3 regions of the Stutzerimonas sp. FeSN7 genome follow, and region 2 is predicted to be linked to each of the others. Evidence: predicted binding sites of a transcription regulator. Region 2 holds the regulator's gene; each other region holds the start of a gene.
What was found. The regulator LexA, encoded in region 2, represses DNA repair genes until DNA is damaged. The targets are predictions, from matches to a motif close to CTGTNTNNNNANACAG.

Region 1 (7,454 bases), 940 kb from region 2:
CATCGAGCCCTGTGAGCAGGGGCGTGAGGTCGCTCAGGCGGCCGGCGATGAGATGTCGTACGCCGCTGGCCGACTCCAGATGGCCATCCACACGAAGCAGTTGAGACTGGAGCAAGGGTCGCCTCTGGCGCTCGGCCAGGTCGCGCCAGACCACCACATTGACCATGCCGAACTCGTCCTCCAGGGTGACGAAGATGACACCGCTGGCGGTCTGTGGGCGTTGTCGGCCGATCACCAGGCCGGCAACGCTGACCGGGCGGCCATGCTCGATCGTGCCCAGTTCCCGAGAACTGCGGCAGCGCCGGGCCTTGAGCTCATCTCGTAGCAGGAGCAAAGGATGCGGCCCCAGCGTCGTGCCAAGGGTCGCGTAGTCGTTGAAAAGGTCTTCACCCACCGAAGGCAATGGCAGGTTGATGGAGGTTTCCTCCGGTGCGGGCAGGCTGGCGAACAGCGGTAGCTGTGGTTCGATTCCGGCAACGGCCCAGCGCGCTCGATGGCGATGGCCGGCCAGGCCGCGGAGGGCGCCGGCATCGGCGAGCTGCTCGCGCGCACGCGGTTCGAGCTCGGCGCGAAGGCACAGGTCATGGATATCTGTGAATGGCTGGCGTTGGCGTGCGGCTTCGATGCGCTGGGCATCGGCTTCCCGAAAGCCGCGCACCATGCGTAGCCCCAGGCGGATGGCCGGCTGTGCCTGGCGGCTTGGCTCGAGGCTGCAATCCCAGCCGCTGTGGCGAACGTCCACCGGGCGGATTTCCAGCCGGTGGCGACGGGCGTCCTGGAGAATCTGGTCAGGGTTGTAGAAGCCCATCGGCCAGCTGTTGATCAGGGCGCAGGCAAATGCAGCCGGCTCGTGGCGTTTCAGCCAGCAGCTGGCATAGGTGAGCAGGGCAAAACTCGCCGCGTGTGATTCGGGAAAACCGTAGCTGCCGAACCCTTTGATCTGCTCGAAGATCCGCGCGATGAAATCGGGCTGGTAGCCTTTGGCGAGCATTCGCTCGGTCAGTCGCACGCGGTGGGGTTCCAGGCTGCCGTGACGCTTCCAGGCGGCCATGGCACGGCGCAGCTTGTCGGCCTCGTCTGGAGTGTATTCGGCCGCCACGATCGCCAGTTCCATCACCTGTTCCTGAAAAAGGGGCACGCCAAGGGTGCGCTCGAACACCGGTTTCAGTTCTTCGGACGGGTAATCCACCTCTTCTTCCTTGTTACGTCGGCGCAGGTAGGGATGCACCATGTCGCCCTGGATCGGTCCGGGGCGGACGATGGCGACCTGGATGACCAGGTCGTAGAAGGTCTTCGGGCGCAGGCGTGGCAGCATGGCCATCTGTGCACGTGATTCGATCTGGAACACGCCGATCGTATCGGCCCGACTGATCATCTCGTAGGTGGGCTTGTCCTCCGCGGGCAGCGTGGCGATGGTCCAGCGCGTGCCGCGATAGTGTTCGATCAGGTCGAAACAGCGACGTATCGCGCTGAGCATGCCCAATGCCAGCACGTCGACCTTGAGCAGACCGACCGCATCGAGGTCGTCCTTGTCCCACTGGATCACCGTGCGGTCGGCCATGCTGGCATTCTCGATCGGCACCAGGGTGTCGAGCGGCTGTTCGGAGATCACGAAGCCGCCAGGGTGCTGGGACAGGTGACGGGGAAAGCCGATAAGCGCATCGGTCAGCACCAGGACCCGGCGCAGAATCGGATTGTCCGGGTCGAAGCCGGCCTCGCGCAGTCGCGAGTCGTCGGGTATGTGCTCACTCCAGCGTCCACAGCAGCCGGCCAGGGCGTTGATCTGGTCCGGCGGCAGGCCCAGCGCCTTGGCGACATCCCGCAGGGCGCCGGTGGCGCGGTAGCTGCTGGCGACGGCGGTGAGGGCGGCGCGATTACGCCCGTAGCGCTGAAAGACGTACTGGATGACCTCCTCGCGGCGGTCGTGCTCGAAATCCACGTCGATATCGGGTGGCTCGTTGCGCTCGCGGGAGAGGAAACGCTCGAACAACAGTTTGCTGCGCACCGGGTCGAGTTCGGTGATGCCCAGTACGAAGCAGACGCTCGAATTGGCCGCCGAGCCCCGACCCTGGCAGAGAATGCCCCGCTCGCGGGCGAAGCGAACGATGTCATGCACGGTCAGGAAATAGCTTTCGTAATGCAGGTCGCCGATCAGCGCCAGTTCATGTTCGAGCTGCGCGCGGGCCTTTTCCGGGATGCCGTCCGGCCAGCGCCAGCGTGCGCCATCCTCGACCAGCTTGCGCAACCATGAGGTGGAGTCATGTCCAGGCGGGACCAGTTCGTGGGGGTAGTGATATTTCAGCTGGTCGAGCTGGAAATGACAGCGCTGACTGATGCGAAGGGTTTCGCTGAGCAGTGCGGCCGGATAGAGCTGGGCCAGCTCCTCGCGCGACCGCAGGTGGCGTTCGCCATTGGGAAAGAGGTGGCATCCGGCCTCGGCGACCGGCAGATGGTGGCGGATGGCGGTCATGCAGTCCTGCAATGCCCGTCGACCGCGGGCATGCATGTGCACGTCGCCACAGGCCACGGCGGGTATGCCCAGGCGTGAAGCCTGGGTCAGGGATTGCCGCAGCTGCAGCGTGTCGTCCGGCCCTCGATGCAGTTCGATGCCGAGCCACAGCCGCTCGCGAAAACGCTCGAGCAGCCATCGACCGTCGGTGTCGGCGCCGGCGTGACCGGGCAGCCAGATCGCCAGCAGTCCCTCTAGCGATCCCTCGCTCAGGTCTTCGCGCAGCGCCTGGTAACGACCTTTCTCGGCCCTTCGGCGGGCACGGGTGATCAGCTGGCACAAGGCCTGGTAGCCGGTCAGGTTCTCCACCAGCAAGACCAGTTTGGGCCCGCCCTCGATCTGCACCTCGCTGCCGATGATCAGCGGCAGACCGGTGTCCTTCGAGGCCTGCCAGGCGCGCACGATACCGGCCAGGCTGCATTCGTCGGTGATCGCCAGAGCGTCATAGCCCTGGCGCTTGGCGCGCTCGAAGAGTTCGCGCGCGCTGGATGCACCCCGCTGGAAGCTGAAGTTGGACAGGCAGTGCAGCTCGGCGTATTCGGCGTTCATGCGAACCAGCCGTGCAGCAGCAGCGGCCCGCCGGTAAGGGCGCGAAACGCCCAACCCTGTTGGCCGGTAGTGGTTTGCACCCGATAGTAGTCGCGCCGCGCGTCGGCACCATCCCACCAGCCGGACTCGATGCGCTCGGGGCCAGCCAGGGTGAGCAGACCCTCTTCGCGCAAGGGCTGCGGGGTGTTCAGCAGCCAGCCGGGGCGCAAACCTGCTTGGGGCAAGGGTTCGGTGTGGGCGAGGCTGCTTTCCCGCCAGGCGCATTCCGGGCGGTGGTCCGCTCGTGCGCTCAGCGAGACTACGGCATTGTCGCCTAGTCGGGCGCGGAGGCGTTCGCGCAGTTGCTCCCAGGGCACATTCTGCTGCGGGCGCTCGTCGAACAAGGCCTGATGGGCCGGCGTGAAGGCTGGCAGATCACGAGCCAGCAGACGCACGGCCAGGACGGGGGCCGGCAGTTGCAGGTGCTCGAGGCGACCACGGGTGAGTTCGAACAGCATGGCGGGCTCGCGTTCGGTACTGAGCAGGCCGACCGGCACCTCGCTGTCGGGCAGGGTGCGATGTTCCAGGTACAGACTGAAACGCTGGACGCCGCTGTCCCGCCCGGCGAGAAAGGCGGCCAGGTCGGCGGTCAGTCTGCGCAATGGAAACAGCAGAGCCTGGTGGGACTCGACCTCGAAATTTAGTTCGATGCGGGTGTCGAAGACATCCGGCGGGCGGTAGAACTCCAGAGGCAGCGGCCGATGCCCGAGCAGGGTGTCGAGCTGGGCCAGCACTTCGGCCGGAAAGCGTCTGGCCAGGCTGTCGCGCGGCAGGGCGAGCATTTGATGAAGATGGCGCAGGCCCATGCGTACCAGCGATGTGCTGACTTCGCGGGGCAGGCCGAGGCGCTCGATCGGCAGTACCCCGAGCGCCTGATGCAGCGCGGCCGTATCGGTCACGGCCAGCCCGTCGTGGGCATTGGCGAGGATGCGCGCGGCCGCCGGGTTGGGTGCCAGGGTGATGCGGTGGCGGAAGCCCAGGGCCGTGAGCTCGTCGCGCAGACGCTTCTCGAATCGTGGCCAGGGGCCGAACAGGCCGAGACTGGAATGCACCTCCAGCAGCAAGCAGCGCGGGTAGTGCAGGCTGACCTGGGCACTGTAGCCGTAACCCCAGGCGGCCAGGAACTGCTGCCAGCGTTCGATCATCAGCGGGTCGTAATCGGCGGTGACGAAGTCGTGGGTCAATGCCTGGGCTGCGACCAGCGATTGCCCTGGCTTGAGGCCGAGCTTGCGGGCGGCCGCGTTGACGGCCTGCAACACGCGGCGCTGTGGCGGGCCGGCGAGCAGAACGAGTGGTGCGGCGGCATCGTCGCGGTGGCGCAGGATGCCGTCCATGGCCAGTTGCGGCAGCAGAATGCAGGCCCAGAGCATCGTCGCACCTATTGCCAGGCGCTGGCTGGTAGCGGCCGGGCCGGAGCCAGGCCGCCGCGGCACTTGATGACACGCAGCTGCACCGGCTGTGCTTCCAGGGTCAGGCGCAATGCCGCAGGCGACGGGTTTTCCGCTTCGCGCAGCGGGCGATAGGCAAAGGCCAGGGTCTGGCCGGTTTCGGCGGCTATCTGCAGACGTCGCAGGGCGCGGTCGTCGGCCTGTCGCGGCCAGCACAGCACGGCGGCGCAACTGCCGGAGCGCAGGCACTGTTCGGCGCTCCACAAGGCATCGCGGTCCTTGGCCTGGACGATGACCAGATGGCGCAGATCCACTCCAGCCGCAAGCCAGGCCTGGGGGCAGGGACGATGGGGCGGGGCGACCAGCACGACACGTTCGCCTGCGCTGGTCAGCCTGGCGAGCGTCGGCCACAGCAGGCGTAGCTCGCCGATCCCCGGGGCTGCGAAAAGGATTTCGCTGAGTGCCGAATCCGGCCAGCCGCCAGCGGGCAAGAGCGCATCCAGCATGGCATGTCCGGTCGGTTGGGCCGCCGTAGGAGATGCAACGGACTGGCCACGCCAGATGCGGCGAGCATCCAGCAGGCGGTCAAGGGCGACCACGGAAGACATGAAAAAAACATCCAAAAATTACTGTATATAGATACAGTATTAGGCTGTCATGCACTGGTCAAGCTGACCCGGATAGGCGCGCGCATTCGGCGATCTGGCGTCAGGGCGCGCGCCGCTATTCGATTGGAACTGACATGACCTAGGTATCAATAGCGTTGCTTGTGCTTGGAAAATCAGTGCATTAGCATTCGCGCCCGGGTTGCGACGGCCGAGGCGTCGCACCGCTGTTTCCCGGTCATATTTGATATAGAAGCCCGGTTCGCCCGCGATCCGGGCTTTTTCTTTGCTGTGCGGGGCGCATCATGGGTCCTGCTTCGACGAAGCTGAACGAGGGAAATACCGTGCGTGAGCGCCTGCTGGCTGCGGAAAAGGTGAAGTCGATCGAGTGGCATGGCGATCGCCTGAGCCTGCTCGATCAGCGCAAGCTGCCGACCGAAGAGGTCTGGCACAGTTGCGATTCTGCCGCTGCGGTCGCTGACGCCATTCGCGACATGGTCGTGCGCGGCGCGCCTGCCATCGGCATCAGTGCGGCCTATGCGCTGGTCCTGGCTGCTCGTACGCGCATGGCGGCCGGTGGTGATTGGCGGCAGGCGCTGGAGGAAGACGCCACGATCCTTGCCGCATCGCGTCCCACGGCGGTCAATCTGTTCTGGGCGCTGAATCAGATGCGCGAACGTCTCGAACGCCTCAAGCCAGGCGAGGATCCTTGCGCGGCGCTGGAGGCCCAGGCCATCTCGATACATGAGAGCGATCGGGAGGCCAATCTGGCCATGGCGCAGTTCGGTGTCGACCTCATTCGTCGCCATCAAGGCAATCCGCAGAACCTGCTTACTCACTGCAACACCGGTGCCCTGGCGACCGGCGGTTTCGGCACCGCGCTCGGTGTCATCCGCGCGGCGCATCTCGACGGGCTGGTGGAGCGCGTCTACGTGGACGAAACCCGCCCCTGGCTGCAGGGTTCTCGCCTGACTGCCTGGGAGCTGCTGGGCGATGGCGTGCCGGCCACGTTGAACGTCGATTCGGCGGCCGCCCATCTGATGAAGTCGCGCGGTATTTCCTGGGTGATCGTCGGGGCGGATCGCATCACCGCCAACGGCGATGTGGCGAACAAGATCGGCACCTACCAGCTTGCGGTGCTGGCGATGCATCACGGTGTGCGTTTCATGGTGGTGGCGCCCAGTTCGACCATCGACATGGCTCTGGAAAGCGGTGACGAGATCCTCCTCGAGGAGCGTGCCGGCAGCGAGCTGCTGGAGGTCAATGGCCAGCGTTTTGCCGCCGAGATCGAAGTTTTCAATCCCGTGTTCGACGTGACGCCGGCCGATCTCATCGATGCCATTGTCACCGAGAAGGGGGTGGTCGAGCGCCCGAACGCCGCGAAGATGACCGAATTGATGAACCGCAAGCGGTTGCACTGAAATCGCTGCCGACCTTGCGCGCCATCTCGATGGCTGCGCATGTCCTTCGCTCGGCAAGCTCTGCGAGGCTCCTGCCTGAGGGGCTCCAGGTTATTCCGCAAGGCTCGCTGGCTCGGTTTTGCTGTGCGCAAGGCTCAGCTTATGGCCGCCGTCTGTGTTACCATCCCGCGCTTATCGCAGGACCCTGCTGACTATAAGGAACCAGGCTTCCATGGGCGAACTGGCCAAAGAAATCCTCCCGGTCAATATCGAAGACGAGCTCAAGCAGTCCTACCTTGATTACGCCATGAGCGTGATCATCGGCCGTGCGCTGCCGGACGCGCGCGATGGCCTGAAACCGGTGCACCGTCGCGTGCTTTACGCCATGAGCGAGCTGGGCAACGACTGGAACAAGCCGTACAAGAAATCCGCCCGTGTGGTCGGTGACGTGATCGGTAAGTACCACCCGCACGGCGACTCCGCGGTGTACGACACCATCGTGCGTATGGCGCAGCCGTTCTCGCTGCGCTACATGCTGGTCGACGGTCAAGGCAACTTCGGCTCGGTCGATGGCGACAGTGCCGCGGCAATGCGTTACACCGAAGTGCGCATGGCCAAGCTGGCGCACGAGCTGCTGGCCGACCTGGACAAGGAAACCGTCGACTGGGTGCCCAACTATGATGGCACCGAGCAGATTCCGGCAGTCATGCCGACCAAGATCCCCAACCTGCTGGTCAACGGTTCCAGCGGTATCGCGGTCGGCATGGCCACCAACATTCCGCCGCACAACCTGGGCGAAGTCATCGATGGTTGCCTGGCTCTGATCGACAACGCCGATATCACCATCGATGAGCTGATGCAGTTCATTCCCGGCCCCGACTTCCCCACCGCGGGCATCATCAACGGTCGCGCCGGCATCATCGAGGCCTATCGCACCGGTCGTGGCCGCATTTATATCCGTGCG
Region 2 (7,454 bases):
TATGCGGCGATCATTTCCACCATCCAGGATCGGGGCTACGTCTCGCTGCACAATCGCCGTTTCTACTCGGAAAAGATGGGCGACATCGTCACCGAACGCCTCTCCGAGAGCTTCAACAACCTGATGGACTATGGCTTCACCGCTGGCATGGAAGAGCATCTGGACGACGTCGCCCAGGGCGAGCGCGACTGGAAGCATGTGCTGGACGAGTTCTACGGTGATTTCCGCAAGAAGCTCGAGGTCGCCGAGTCCAGCGAGAATGGCATGCGTGCCAACCAGCCGACCCTGACGGACATCCCGTGCAAGGTCTGCGGCCGGCCGATGATGATCCGCACCGCGTCCACCGGGGTGTTCCTCGGTTGTTCCGGCTACAGCCTGCCGCCGAAGGAGCGCTGCAAGTCCACGGTGAACCTCATTCCGGGTGACGAGATCGCCGCGGATGACGAGGGCGAGTCCGAATCCCGCGTGCTGCTGGGCAAGCATCGCTGCCCGATCTGCAGCACCGCGATGGATGCCTACCTGCTCGACGAGACGCACAAGCTGCACATCTGCGGCAACAACCCGGACTGCTCCGGCTACGAGATCGAGGAAGGTCAGTACCGTATCAAGGGGTACGAGGGGCCAAGCCTGGAATGTGACAAGTGCGGCAGCGAGATGCAGCTCAAGACCGGTCGTTTCGGCAAGTTCTTCGGCTGCACCAACGCCGAATGCAAGAACACCCGCAAGCTGCTGAAGAATGGCGAGCCGGCGCCGCCGAAGATGGATGCGGTGAAGATGCCGGAGCTCAAGTGCGAGAAGGTCGACGATACCTACGTACTGCGCGATGGCGCTTCCGGGTTGTTCCTGGCTGCCAGCCAGTTCCCGAAGAATCGCGAGACCCGCGCGCCGCTGGTGCGAGAGCTGATTCCCCACAAGGACGAGATCGATCCCAAGTATCACTTCCTGCTCCAGGCACCGCAGCAGGATCCGGACGGCCGCCCGGCGGTGATCCGCTTCAGCCGCAAGACCAAGGAGCAGTACGTGCAGAGCGAAGTTGATGGCAAGCCCACCGGCTGGAAGGCGTTCTACGACGGCGGCAAGTGGCAGGTCGAAGACAAGCGCTGATCCTGGCTCGACCGACTCGCCAGGCGAGTCGGTCGGGTTGATTGCCTCACGCCCACGCCGTCTGTTCGTCGTTCGCTCTGGTGCGGCGTTCGTCGAAGGTCCATTCTCTGCACATTCTCTTCCGGAGAGCATGCCATGGCTCACGAGCTCTACACCCGTACCAACCAGAAGATCTTCTTTGCAGGCCTCTCGCTGGAAAGCTGGCGCAAGGCCGAAGAGACTGCCTCGATGAACTCTCAGGGGCTTATCCAGGCCGAGCGCGAGGCGTGTCTGTTTCACCTGTACGGCGCGTTGCTCGGCCTTTGCCACGAGATCGCCGGCTACTATCGCTCGCCGGGCGCCGATGCGCCGGTGGTGGAGGCGTTCCTGACGCGCAGCGTTCTAGAGGCCGCGCCGAGTCCGGAGCTCGCCGAGCTGCTGGAACTGTCGGAACAGCCGAGTACCTGGCTCGGGCAGTTGCTGGCCGCCTATCGTCAGCTGTTCCAGCCGCCGCGCGCCCCGGCCAAGGCCAAGACCGATCCGCGGCAGCCATTGATCGAGGCGGTCACCGTCGAGGACGAGACTCCGCCGCTGACCCGCGCCGAGCTGGAAGCGTGGCGGCAGAACCTCAAGGGGCTGGCGCTGCGCTTTCGCGAATCGCTCACCGAGTGGTAACCGGCGACGCCGGGCTAATGGCGATGCCTGATGCGCAGGACCAGGGCGATGCCGCCCAGAATCGCGGTGCCGGCCAACAGTAGCGTTGTGGTCATCGCTTCGCCCAGCAGCACGGCACCGGCAATGGCCGCCAGTAGCGGAACGCTGAGTTGCACGCTGGCGGCCTGTATCGCCGCCAGACCGGGCAGGGCGGCGTACCAGATGGCATAGCCGACCCCTGACGTCAGCGCCCCGGAAAGCAGCGCGTAGGCCACGCCCGGCCAATCCCACGTCTGCTGGCCCAGCGAAAGCAGGCAGAGCACCGCGGCCAATGGAACCGCCCGGAGAAAATTACCCGCAGTGGCTGCAAGCGGTGTGGCTGCACCACGTCCACGGAGCGAATAGACGCCCCAGGCGATGCCGGACAGGATCATCAGCAAAGCGCCATCCAAGGGCGGGGTGCTGCTCCCCGGGAGCAGCAGGATCACCAATCCACTGACCGCCAGCAGCAGGCCGGCGAGCTGCCCGGCGCTGAAACGCTCGCCTCTCAGCAAGCCCCAGGCAAGCATGCTCAGCTGTACGGCACCGAACAGCAGCAGTGCGCCGGCGCCGGCGTCCAGGTCGATATAGGCAAAGGAAAAGCAGGCCGCGTAGACGAACAGCGCCATGGCACCGACCCAGTCGCCCCCCAGAGGCTGGTCGGTCCTGTCGGCGCGCAACAGCAGCCAGAGGGTGAGCGCTCCGGCGACTATCCGCAGGCCGGTGAAGCTGGCTGGATCGATGGCGGTGTCCCGCAGCGCGATCCGGCAGAGGATCGAGTTGCCGGCGAACGCCAGCATGGCCAGAGCGGTGAGCAGCAAGGTGCGGGTGGTCATGCACGATTCCTTGTCCCGGCGCAGAGGTGCGCGCGCTTTTTTCAGCGCATGCTACGTTGCCGATCCGCCTTGGGCACGTCATTTCGGGGCGCAACGCACGAGGTGTGCGCCCAGCAACGCGCCGGACTGGTGGCCTGAAGCGCCAAAGGCTGCCGCGACGGCGACCGGCTGCTACAATGGCGGCCTTTCACGCGGAGCTGATCCATGCCTACATCTTTTCTGGAAATCGTCGAGCTACCAGACGGGCGCATCGTGCTTCGTCGTGCCGAGGACGAAGAGGTGTTGGTCACGCTCGACTTTTCCGACGACGCCAAGCTCTTCCTGCAGGGGCAGCATGTGGAGATTGCCAAGGCGATGTTCAATGTTGGCGTTCAGATGGCGGGTCGGATGACAGAAGGCGATTTCGACCACGATGCAGAAGAGCCGCGCGTTCTGCACTGAGCGCAGCTGCTCCGGGGCTCGACCTTCACTTCACAACAGGCAGCACGTCCCTGTGCCCGCCACTCAACAACCCAGACGAATATTCAGGCTCTGCGCCTCGCCCAGGCTGGCGGCGTTGCGCAGCTTGCTGCGTGTCGCGTCGTCGATCTGACCGAGCCAGCTGATGACGGTATGGCTGCAGCCGGACGCCAGCGCCTTGCACGCGAGTTCCAGCGCGCCTTCCGTGTTGCGTGGTTGCAGCAGGATGATGCGCTCGCGGTTCAGGCCGCACTTGCGCAGGAAGCTCTGTGAAAGGAAGGCGGGCGGCGCGATCAGTGTCAGCCAGCGGCTGTCCGTCGCGTCGCCGAGTTCGCGCAGGATCGGCGTGAGCAGCAGATGGCAGTGCTGACTGCTGCCGCTGAGGCTCAACTCGCTCAGGTGATCCTTTTTCTCCTGCTCGGCTTTGCTGCGCGGTGCAAGGCTGCCGAACGGTGCCAGGCTTTGTGCGATGACACCGTCGAACAGCGATAGCTGGGGCCGGGAAGTGCTGGTCTGGTACTGCATAACCTTCTCCTCAGCGGCGTATGACGCCGACACTCAAGCCTTCGATGACCAATTCCTGATGTTCGAGGTCGACTTCGATGGGGGCGAATTCCGCGTTCTCCGCCAGCAGCCAGACCTTCTTGCCGTCGCGCTTGAAACGCTTGACGGTCACCTCATCGCCGACCCGCGCCACCACGATCTGGCCGTTGCGGGCCTCACGGGTGGTGTGCACGGCCAGCAGGTCACCGTCGTAAATGCCGATGTCCTTCATGCTCATGCCGTGCACACGCAGCAGATAATCGGCGCGCGGATGGAAAAAGGCGGGGCTGATCTGGCAGGATTCCTCGACATGCTGCTGGGCCAGTATCGGTGCGCCAGCAGCGACGCGGCCGATGATGGGCAAGCCGGTTTCGGCAGGTGCGGGCTCGAAGTCGGGAATACGTATCCCGCGGGAGGCGCCGGGCGTCATCTCGATGGCGCCTTTGCGGGCGAGCGCCTTGAGGTGCTCCTCCGCGGCATTGGGCGACTTGAAGCCGAGCTCCTGAGCGATCTCCGCGCGGGTTGGCGGATAACCGTTGTCTTCCAGGCAGCGCTTGATGAAGGCGAGGATTTCCGTCTGGCGAGGCGTCAGCTTGATCATGTCGGTCTCTGTTCTTTTATACAGTGACTGGGATTATATACAGTGATCCGGCCTTGGCAATGAATGTTTCATGTCGGGTCAGCCGGCGCGCTGGGCAGTGCGTCTGCGACAATGACGCTAGTGCCATGCGGCGTTTCGTGGTTGACTTGCCGGTCGGTGAAACGTAAGTTTCAAACAGTTGTTTGTCTTTCGGAGGGGGCATGGCGCAGTCGGAAACAGTTGAGCGCATTCTTGATGCAGCGGAACAGCTGTTCGCGGAAAAAGGCTTCGCCGAGACCTCGCTTCGTCTGATCACCAGCAAGGCTGGGGTCAACCTCGCGGCGGTCAACTATCACTTCGGTTCGAAGAAGGCGCTCATCCAGGCGGTGTTCTCGCGTTTCCTCGGGCCGTTCTGTGCCAGCCTGGAGCGTGAGCTGGATCGCCGCGAGGCGCTCACCGACAAGAAGGACACGCTCGAGGAGCTCCTGGAAATCCTCGTGGAGCAGGCATTGGCGGTCAAGCCGCGTAGCGGCGACGACCTGTCGATCTTCATGCGCCTGCTGGGCTTGTCCTTCAGTCAGAGCCAGGGCCACCTGCGGCGCTACCTGGAAGACATGTACGGCAAGGTGTTCCGTCGTTACATGCTCAAGGTTCACGACGCCGCGCCGGCCATTCCGCCCATCGAGCTGTTCTGGCGCGTGCACTTCATGCTCGGGGCTGCGGCATTCAGCATGTCCGGTATCAAGGCGCTGCGTGCGATCTCCGAGAACGATTTCGGCGTTCGGACTTCCATCGAGCAGGTGATGCGTATGATGGTGCCGTTCCTGGCCGCCGGCATGCGTGCCGACAGCGGTATCGATGACAATACCCTGGCGGCGGCGCAACCGATCGCGCGGCGCAACGCCGTGGCCATCCCGGCGAAGGCTTGAGCTACAAGCCTGCCGGGTGATCGGCTAAGCTAGCCGCCCATGGCCTTTCTCGATCTTCTGCATATCTCCGTCGCTGACCAGCAGCTTTATGGCTTTGCCGGCGGGCAGCTGCGTCTGCGCTTTCCGGTGTCCACCGCTCGTAACGGTGTCGGCGAACAGAATGGTTCCGGCTGTACACCGCGCGGCGTGCATCAGGTGCGTGCGCGCATCGGTGATGGCCTGCCCGAGGGGGCGGTGTTGCGCGGGCGGCGCTGGACCGGTGAAATCTGGACACCCGAGCTGCATGCGGTGTTTCCCGGGCGCGACTGGATCCTGACCCGCATCCTCTGGCTCAGCGGTTGCGAGCCGGGCGTCAACCGGATGGGGCAGGTCGACACGTTCCGCCGCTACATCTACATCCACGGCGCGCCCGATTGCGAACCTATGAGTGTGCCGCTTTCCCACGGTTGCGTGCGTATGCGCAATGCCGATCTGCTGCAACTTTTCCCCAGGGTGCCGCCTCACTGTCAGGTGCGCATCACCGAGGCACCTTGCCCGAGCTGGGCTGCCGCTGAACTCGAATAAGGATCTGCGTCTGTATGCACGGTTCATTGATGCTGGACATCGCCGGTACCTGGCTGACTGCCGAGGATCGGCACCTGCTGCGCCAACCCGAAGTGGGTGGGCTCATTCTGTTCGCTCGCAATATCGAGTCTCCGCGACAGGTGGAGGAACTGTGCCGTGCGATCCGCGCCGTGCGCCCCGATCTGCTGCTGGCGGTGGATCAGGAAGGCGGCCGCGTGCAGCGGCTGCGCCAGGGTTTCGTGCGGCTTCCGGCAATGCGCGAACTGGCGCGTTGCACCGACGCTCCCAGGCTGGCCGAAGCCTGTGGCTGGGTCATGGCCAGCGAGGTGCTTGCAGTGGGCCTGGATTTCAGCTTCGCGCCGGTTCTCGATCTGGATCATCAGCGCAGCGCGGTGGTAGGCGCACGCGCCTTCGAGGGTGACCCGCAGGTCGCGGTGACGCTGATCGACGCCTTTATTCGCGGCATGCATGCCGCCGGCATGGCCGCCACTGGCAAGCACTTCCCCGGGCACGGCTGGGCCGAGGCCGATTCGCATGTCGCGATACCGGTGGATGAGCGCAGCCTCGACGAGCTGCGCCGCTGTGATCTGATTCCCTTTATGGCGCTGAGTGGCACGCTCGATGCGATCATGCCGGCGCATGTCATCTATCCTCAGGTCGACGAGCAGCCCGCCGGTTTTTCCCGACGCTGGTTGCAGGACATCCTGCGCATTGAGTTGGGCTTCAAAGGCGTGATCTTCAGCGACGATCTCTCGATGGCCGGGGCGCATGTCGCAGGCGACGCGGCGCAGCGGATCGAATCCGCTCTGGGCGCTGGTTGCGACATGGGGCTGGTCTGCAACGATCGTGGGGCCGCAGAGCTGGCGCTGACTGCGCTGCAGCGCTTGAAGGTGACGCCGTCGACCGCGCTGGCGGGAATGCGTGGCCGGGCGGGCTGCCCGGCGGACTACAAGCAGAACCCTCGCTGGCTGGACGCCATCGGCGCGCTGAAGGCTGCCGATCTGATTGACTGATCCTTCTCTTTTCAAGGAATCCCCATGACTGTCCATGCCATCATCGGCGGCACCGGCCTGACCCAGTTGACCGGCTTCAAGCTGCACCGCGCACAGCTGATCGATACGCCCTATGGACGTCCCTCTGCGGAAATCATGCGGGGCGAGTATGGCGGTCGCGAGGTGCTGTTTCTTGCGCGGCACGGCCATCCGCATCGTGTGCCGCCTCACCAGGTGAACTATCGCGCCAACCTTTGGGCATTGAAGCAGGCGGGCGCTGACGCGGTGCTCGCGGTCAATGCAGTGGGTGGCATTCAAGCGGCGATGGGGTCCGGACATTTCTGCGTGCCGCACCAGATCATCGATTACACCTATGGTCGTGAGCAGACCTTCTTCGAGGGTGACATCGATCATGTGACGCATATCGATTTCAGCTACCCGTACGACGAAGCGCTGCGCGAACGACTGATCGGCGCGCTGGCGGCAGAGGGTTTCGCCTTCAGCAGTCACGGTGTTTACGGCTGCACCCAGGGCCCGCGCCTGGAAACCGTGGCGGAAATCGTTCGGATGGAGCGCGACGGATGCGACATCGTGGGCATGACCGGCATGCCCGAGGCGGCTCTGGCCCGCGAGCTGGAACTGCCGTACGCCTGCCTGGCGCTGGTGGTCAATCCGGCTGCGGGCAAGGCGAGCGGGGTGATCACCATGGCGCAGATCGAGGCGGCACTCGCCGCGGGCATCGGCAAGGCCCGACTGGTCCTGGCGCGGATGCTGG
Region 3 (7,454 bases), 2.0 Mb from region 2:
TAGTCGCACGGCTCGGGGTCACCCGGGCCGTTGGCCAGGAAGATGCCGTCCGGATTCAGCGCCAGGGCTTCGCTGGCAGGCGTCTGCGCCGGCAGCACGGTGACGCGGCAACCGCGGGCGACCAGCATGCGCAGGATGTTGTACTTCACGCCATAGTCGAAGGCGACGACGTGATAGGGCAGCTCGCTGGCCGGGATCTCGGCATGCGCGTCGTCCTTCAGGCACCAGACAGTGGAACGCCACTCGTAACGCTCCTTCACGCTGACTTCCTTGGCCAGGTCCATGCCCTTCAGCCCGGGGAAGCTGCGCGCCAGCTCCAGCGCCTTCTCTTCGGTCGCGTCGGCGCCAGCCAGGATGCAGCCGTTCTGCGCACCTTTCTCGCGCAGGATACGGGTCAGGCGACGGGTATCGATGCCGGCGATGGCAACGGTGCCGTTGGCCTTGAGGTAATCGGGCAGTGATTGCTTGTTGCGCCAGTTGCTGGAAATCAACGGCAGGTCGCGAATCACCAGACCAGCGGCCCAGACTTTCCAGGACTCGGCGTCTTCCGGCGTGGTGCCGGTGTTACCGACATGGGGATAGGTGAGGGTAACGATCTGCTTGGCGTAGGAGGGATCGGTGAGGATTTCCTGATAGCCGGTCATGGCGGTGTTGAACACCACCTCACCAATGGTTTGCCCATCGGCGCCGATGGATTCGCCGCGAAAAATGCTGCCATCGGCAAGGGCCAGAATGGCTGGCGTAAGGGCTGGCTTAGTCAAGAGACCTCCCGTAGATCAAGGCTGGAGCAGACGCAGATTGTAAAAAAGCGGGATGACGTGTGAAGGTCATCCCGCTTTTTGTTTGATTCATTTCTGCGCAACTTTTAGTGGACACACTAAAGCGGGAAGCTTACACAAAACCGCCTTTCCGGTCCAGCCGAAATAGCCGGCCAGCGCACCCGAACGGGGCACAGGGCAACCGGTGCGCGCAGCGAATCATTTCAGGCCGAGCACGTCCTGCATGTCGTAGAGCCCTGCCGGCTTCTCATCCAACCACAGCGCGGCGCGCACCGCCCCCTTGGCGAAGGTCATGCGACTGGAGGCCTTGTGGGTGATCTCGACGCGCTCGCCATCGGCGGCGAACAGCACGGTATGGTCGCCCACGACGTCCCCGGCACGCACAGTCGCAAAGCCGATGGTCTCGCGCGCCCGCGCACCGGTCTGACCTTCGCGACCATAGACGGCAACCTTCTGCAGATCGCGCCCGAGCGCCTCGGCCGCCACCTCCCCCATGCGCAGCGCGGTGCCGGACGGCGCATCGACCTTGTGCCGGTGATGCGCCTCGATGATCTCGATATCCACATCGTCACCCAGCACACGCGCCGCGGTATCCAGCAGCTTGAGGCACAGATTGACGCCAACGCTGAAGTTGGCGGCGAAGACGATCGGGATCTCTCTGGCCGCCGCGACCAGGCGCTCCTTCTCTTCCGGCGAAAAGCCGGTGGTACCGATCACCATGGCCTTGCCGGCGCGCCGGCAGACCTCCAGGTTCTTCAGCGTCACCGAAGGGTGGGTGAAGTCGATCAGCACGTCGAACTCGTCGACGGCCTTGCCGACATCTCCCGTCAGCGGCACGCCCAGCCGCCCGATGGCGGCCAGTTCGCCGGCATCAGCACCCACCAGGGTACTGTCCGGCCGATCGATGGCAGCGGTCAGACCGGCGACGCCGCCAGTCTGCTGCACCGCCTCGATCAGGGTCTTGCCCATGCGCCCGGCGGCGCCCGTCACTGCAATACGTCGCATAGCATCAGCTCCAAGCTGCAAGCCGGAAACCGAGCGCGAGGCCGATGCACCAGGCACCGGACCTCAAGCCCTCAGTTCGACTCAAACATCACCGAAAAAGCGCTTCACACCCTCGAACCAGCCGCTGGCCTTGGGTGAATGGGAGGTGTCGCCCTGTAGCGTGCCGCGGAACTCCTCGAGCATCTCGCGCTGGCGCTTGCTCAGGTTGACCGGCGTTTCAACCACGACGCGACACATCAGATCGCCCGCTGCGCCACCGCGCACCGGCGCCACACCCTTACCGCGCAGGCGGAACTGCTTGCCGGTCTGGGTGCCTTCCGGGATCTTCAGCTTGACCCGACCATCCAGCGTCGGCACCTCGAGCTCACCACCCAGCGCCGCATCGGCGAAGCTGATCGGCACCTCGCAGTACAGGTGCTTGCCGTCACGCTGGAAGATCGCGTGCTCGCGCACGTTGACCACTACATACAGATCACCAGCCGGACCGCCCTGAGTGCCCGCCTCGCCCTCACCAGACAGGCGAATGCGGTCGCCGGTATCGACGCCCGGCGGCACCTTGACCGAGAGCGTCTTCTGCTCTTCGACGCGACCCTGGCCGTGGCAGCTGCCGCAAGGGTCGGAAATCATCTTGCCGCTGCCATGACAGCGCGGGCAGGTCTGCTGTACCGAGAAGAAACCCTGCTGCATGCGCACCTGGCCGATGCCGCCACAGGTGGTACAGGTCACCGGACTGGTACCCTTCTTCGCCCCGGAGCCGTCACAGGTCTTGCATTCGACCAGGGTCGGCACGCGAATGGTCACGGTGGTACCGCGCACAGCCTCTTCCAGATCGAGCTCCAGCGTGTAGCGCAGGTCGCTGCCGCGCTGAGCGCCACCGCGGGAGCCGCCACGACCGCCACTGAAGAAATCGCTGAATACATCGCCGAAGATGTCGGAGAAGTTGGCGCCGCCGTAACCGGCTCCACCTGCCCCGGCGCCCATCTGCGGATCGACGCCGGCGTGCCCGTACTGATCGTAGGCAGCCCGCTTGCTCGGGTCGGAAAGCACCTCGTAGGCCTCATTGGCCTCCTTGAAGGCTTCCTCCGCCGCCTTGTCACCCGGATTGCGGTCGGGGTGATGCTTCATGGCGAGGCGGCGGTAAGCCTTTTTCAGCTCCGCCTCGCTGGCACCGCGCTCAACGCCCAGCACCTCGTAAAAATCGCGTTTGGCCATAACTATCCTGAACCCTCAATTTCATGCCTTCCAGACACGCCGACGCGGGAGCAAGCCCCCGCGTGGCGGTCTTGCCCGCCCCGACGACGTCGAGGGCGGGCTGGAGCGGAAGCAAGCCGGGGCTTACTTGTTGTCCTTGACCTCTTCGAACTCGGCGTCGACCACGTCGTCGCCCGGCTTCGCCTGCTCACCTGCGGGCTGACCTTCACCGGCCTGAGCCTGCTCGGCGTACATCTTCTGCGCAACCGGAGTGGAGGCCTGGGACACCGCAGCGATCTTCGCTTCGATCGCAGCCTTGTCGTCGCCCTTGATGGCCAGCTCCAGCTCGCTGAGCGCCTTCTCGATCGCAGCCTTGTCATCGTCGCTGGCCTTGTCGCCGGCCTCGGTGAGCATCTTGCGGGTGGCGTGCACCAGCTGATCGCCCTGGTTGCGTGCGGTAGCCAGCTCCTCGAACTTGCGGTCTTCCTCGGCATTGGCCTCGGCGTCGCGCACCATCTGCTCGATTTCCTCCTCCGACAGACCGGAGTTGGCCTTGATCACGATGGACTGCTGCTTGCCAGTGGCCTTGTCCTTGGCGGACACGTGCAGAATGCCGTTGGCGTCGATATCGAAGGTGACTTCGATCTGCGGCATGCCGCGCGGGGCCGGCGGAATCTCGGCCAGATCGAAGCGACCCAGCGACTTGTTCTGCGCAGCCTGCTTACGCTCACCCTGCAGCACGTGAATGGTCACGGCGCTCTGGTTGTCGTCGGCAGTGGAGAACACCTGCGACTTCTTGGTCGGGATGGTGGTGTTCTTCTCGATCAGCGGAGTCATCACGCCGCCCAGCGTCTCGATACCCAGGGTCAGCGGGGAAACGTCGAGCAGCAGCACGTCCTTGACGTCGCCCGCCAGCACGGCGCCCTGGATGGCAGCACCCATGGCCACGGCTTCGTCCGGGTTGACGTCCTTGCGCGCTTCCTTGCCGAAGAACTCGGCGACTTTCTGCTGCACCAGCGGCATGCGGGTCTGGCCACCGACCAGGATCACGTCATTGATCTTCGACACATCGATGCCGGCATCCTTCAGCGCGATGCGGCACGGCTCGATGGTGCGCTCGACCAGATCCTCGACCAACGACTCCAGCTTGGCGCGGGAGATCTTCACGTTCAGGTGCTTCGGACCGGACGCGTCAGCCGTGATGTACGGCAGGTTGACGTCGGTCTGCTGGCTCGAGGACAGCTCGATCTTCGCCTTCTCGGCAGCTTCCTTCAGGCGCTGCATGGCCAGCGGGTCGCCCTTGAGGTTCATGCCGGTTTCTTTCTTGAATTCGTCGACGAGGTAGTCGATCAGGCGGATGTCGAAGTCTTCGCCACCGAGGAAGGTGTCACCATTGGTAGCCAGCACCTCGAACTGGTGCTCGCCGTCTACCTCGGCGATCTCGATCACCGACACGTCGAAGGTACCGCCACCCAGGTCATAGACGATCACGGTGTGGTCGCCCTTGGCCTTGTCCATGCCATAGGCCAGCGCGGCCGCGGTCGGCTCGTTGATGATGCGCTTGACGTCCAGACCGGCGATGCGACCGGCGTCCTTGGTAGCCTGACGCTGGCTGTCGTTGAAGTAGGCCGGCACGGTGATGACCGCTTCGGTGACCGACTCGCCCAGGTAATCCTCGGCGGTCTTCTTCATCTTCTTCAACACTTCGGCAGAAATCTGCGGAGGCGCCATCTTCTGGCCCTTCACTTCCACCCAGGCATCACCGTTATCGGCCTTGACGATGGTGTAGGGCACCATCTTGATGTCCTTCTGCACGACATCTTCTTCGAAACGGCGGCCGATCAAGCGCTTGACCGCGTACAGAGTGTTCTGCGGGTTGGTGACTGCCTGGCGCTTGGCCGACTGACCGACCAGCGTCTCGCCATCGTTGGTGTAGGCGATGATGGACGGCGTGGTGCGTCCGCCTTCGGCGTTCTCGATGACCTTGACGTTGCCGTTTTCCATGATGGAGACACAGGAGTTGGTGGTCCCCAGGTCGATACCGATGATCTTGCCCATTTAATTCGCTCTCCAAATTTCGATTGATCCGCGCCTGTCTACCGGCTGCGGGTAACACAAAAACGCTTGGCTACCAGATGGGGATGGGTATGCCGATTTCAAGCCTTCTCATCGATAGAAGGCGGCGCGTCGGCGGGCGCCTTGCTGACCACCACCATCGCCGGACGCAACAGGCGCCCGTTGAGCAGATAACCTTTCTGGAACACCTTGAGCACGCTGCCCGGCTCGACGTGAGTGCTCTCCTCCATCGCCATGGCCTGGTGATGCTCGGGATTGAACGGCTCGCCGTGCGGATCCAGCTGCTCCAGCTGATGACGGGCAAGGGTGTCGAGCAGCAGCTTGAGGGTAAGCTCGACGCCTTCGCGCATCGGCTTGACCGCCTCGTCATCCGGGTTCGACAGCTCGAGACCGCGCTCCAGGCTGTCGGCGACGGCTAGCAGGTCACCGGCGAACTTTTCCAGCGCGAACTTGTGCGCCTTCTCGACATCCTGCTCGGCACGCCGACGGATGTTCTGCAGCTCTGCCGCCACGCGCAGCGACTGATCCTGCGCGGCCGCCAGCTGCTCCTCCAGCGATTGCACGCGGGCTGCCAGATCCTCGGCTACGTCTGCTTGCGATTGCTCTGGCGTTTCCGGGTTCTGGTTATCCAGGTTCTGCTCGTCGGCCATGGGTCCTCCTCTCAGTACGATCAGCGGGCAGCAAGCCCGCGCTTGTGCCGCTATATGGGGGCGCGAAAACCGGCTTCAAGGGTATGCGGCGATGTGCAGCGGGCGAAATGACGAGCGACCGCACATTCATCCGTCTGCGCTTGTGGGCAGCAGGAAAACCACTGTATAAATAGCCAGCCACGCAAAATCGGGAGCCTTGCCATGCTGGTTCATCTGTCGGTTCACAACTACGCCATCGTCGAACACCTGGACCTCGAGCTGAAACGCGGCATGAGCGTGATCAGCGGTGAAACCGGCGCGGGCAAATCGATCATGCTCGATGCCCTCGGCCTGACCCTCGGCGACCGGGCCGACAGCAGCGTGGTGCGCATCGGTGCGGACAAGGCCGACATCCTCGCCAGCTTCGACCTGGACGACATCCCCGACGCCCGCGCCTGGCTGGCCGAACGCGACATGGACAGCGAAGGCCCCTGCATCCTGCGCCGAGTGATCACCGCCGAGGGCCGCTCGCGCGGCTACATCAATGGCACGCCCTGCCCGCAGGGTGACCTCAAGGCGCTGGGCGAACTGCTGATCGATATTCACAGCCAGCACGAGCACCAGTCGCTGCTCAAGACCGACACCCACCGGCGCCTGCTCGACGAGTACAGCGGCAGCCAGGACCTGGCGCGCCAGGTGCAACTGGCCGCGCAGCGCTGGCGGCAGACGCGCCAGACCCTGGAACGGCTGAGCAACAGCAGCGACGAGCAGCGCGCACGCCACCAGCTGCTCAGCTATCAGCTGGAAGAGCTGGAGAATCTCGCGCTCGGCGAGCACGAACTGGAGCAGCTCGAACAGGAACACAAGAACCTGGCCAACGCCGAGCAGCTGCTCGGCGCCTGCCGCCAGGTCATGGAGCTGTGCAGCGAGAGTGATGCCGGCAACGTGCTTTCCGCCCTGACCAGCAGCCTGCAGCGGCTGACCGCCTTCCAGAATCAGCCGCAGGCGCTGAGCGAAGCGGTCAACCTGCTCGCCAGCGCGCAAATCCAGGTCGAAGAGGCGATCGGTGAGCTCAATCGCTTCGTCGACCATTTCGACGCCGATCCGGAACGCCAGCAGATGCTGGAGGAGCGCCTGGACACCATCTACACCCTGGCGCGCAAGCACCGCGTACAGCCGAGCGAACTGCCCAACCTGCACCAGCAGCTGCTGGAAGAACTGGAAGGCCTCAATGCCGATGACGAAGCGGTCGAGCGCCTCGGCGAAGAGCTGGCCGCCTACGCTCGCCACTACGAGGAGAAAGCCGGCGAACTGAGCCGCAACCGTCAGGCTGCCGCCGAAGAACTGGCGAGCGCGGTCGAGGCAGAAATCCAGCGCCTGGGCATGCCCGGCGGGCGCTTCAGCGTACAGCTCAAGCCGGCAGCAGAAGGCGAGTACACGCCCTACGGCCTGGAACAGGTGGAGTTCCTGGTCAGCGCCAACCCTGGCCAGCCACTGCGCCCGCTGGCCAAGGTCGCGTCGGGCGGCGAGCTGTCACGGATCAGCTTGGCGATCCAGGTGATCACGGCACAAACCTCGCGCGTGCCGACGCTAGTGTTCGACGAAGTTGATGTCGGCATCGGCGGCCCCACTGCGGAAATCGTCGGGCAGCTACTGCGCCGCCTCGGCGAGCGCGGCCAGGTCCTGACCGTCACACACCTGCCGCAGGTGGCTGCGCAAGGACACCACCACCTGTTCGTGCACAAGGCCCGCGGTACCGACGAAACCCGCACGG

Region 1: the regulator LexA is predicted to act here: its motif matches at 5,115-5,130, upstream of imuA (translesion DNA synthesis-associated protein ImuA).
Region 3: the regulator LexA is predicted to act here: its motif matches at 5,863-5,878, upstream of recN (DNA repair protein RecN).

Annotation. Positions count from the first base shown of each region.
Region 1 covers NZ_JARPMN010000001.1:1,753,539-1,760,992, forward strand. Annotated here, with positions in the region: gene P5703_RS08255 (error-prone DNA polymerase) at 1-3,058, opposite strand, end outside; gene P5703_RS08260 (Y-family DNA polymerase) at 3,055-4,467, opposite strand; gene imuA (translesion DNA synthesis-associated protein ImuA) at 4,476-5,093, opposite strand; gene mtnA (S-methyl-5-thioribose-1-phosphate isomerase) at 5,435-6,511, shown strand; gene gyrA (DNA gyrase subunit A) at 6,723-7,454, shown strand, end outside.
Region 2 covers NZ_JARPMN010000001.1:2,696,824-2,704,277, reverse strand. Annotated here, with positions in the region: gene topA (type I DNA topoisomerase) at 1-1,104, shown strand, start outside; gene P5703_RS12655 (DUF6586 family protein) at 1,240-1,758, shown strand; gene P5703_RS12650 (DMT family transporter) at 1,773-2,612, opposite strand; gene P5703_RS12645 (hypothetical protein) at 2,817-3,053, shown strand; gene sulA (SOS-induced cell division inhibitor SulA) at 3,117-3,596, opposite strand; gene lexA (transcriptional repressor LexA) at 3,607-4,215, opposite strand; gene P5703_RS12630 (TetR/AcrR family transcriptional regulator) at 4,416-5,123, shown strand; gene P5703_RS12625 (L,D-transpeptidase) at 5,163-5,687, shown strand; gene nagZ (beta-N-acetylhexosaminidase) at 5,702-6,700, shown strand; gene P5703_RS12615 (S-methyl-5'-thioinosine phosphorylase) at 6,725-7,454, shown strand, end outside.
Region 3 covers NZ_JARPMN010000001.1:718,316-725,769, reverse strand. Annotated here, with positions in the region: gene carA (glutamine-hydrolyzing carbamoyl-phosphate synthase small subunit) at 1-761, opposite strand, end outside; gene dapB (4-hydroxy-tetrahydrodipicolinate reductase) at 978-1,784, opposite strand; gene dnaJ (molecular chaperone DnaJ) at 1,866-2,996, opposite strand; gene dnaK (molecular chaperone DnaK) at 3,120-5,033, opposite strand; gene grpE (nucleotide exchange factor GrpE) at 5,132-5,701, opposite strand; gene recN (DNA repair protein RecN) at 5,903-7,454, shown strand, end outside.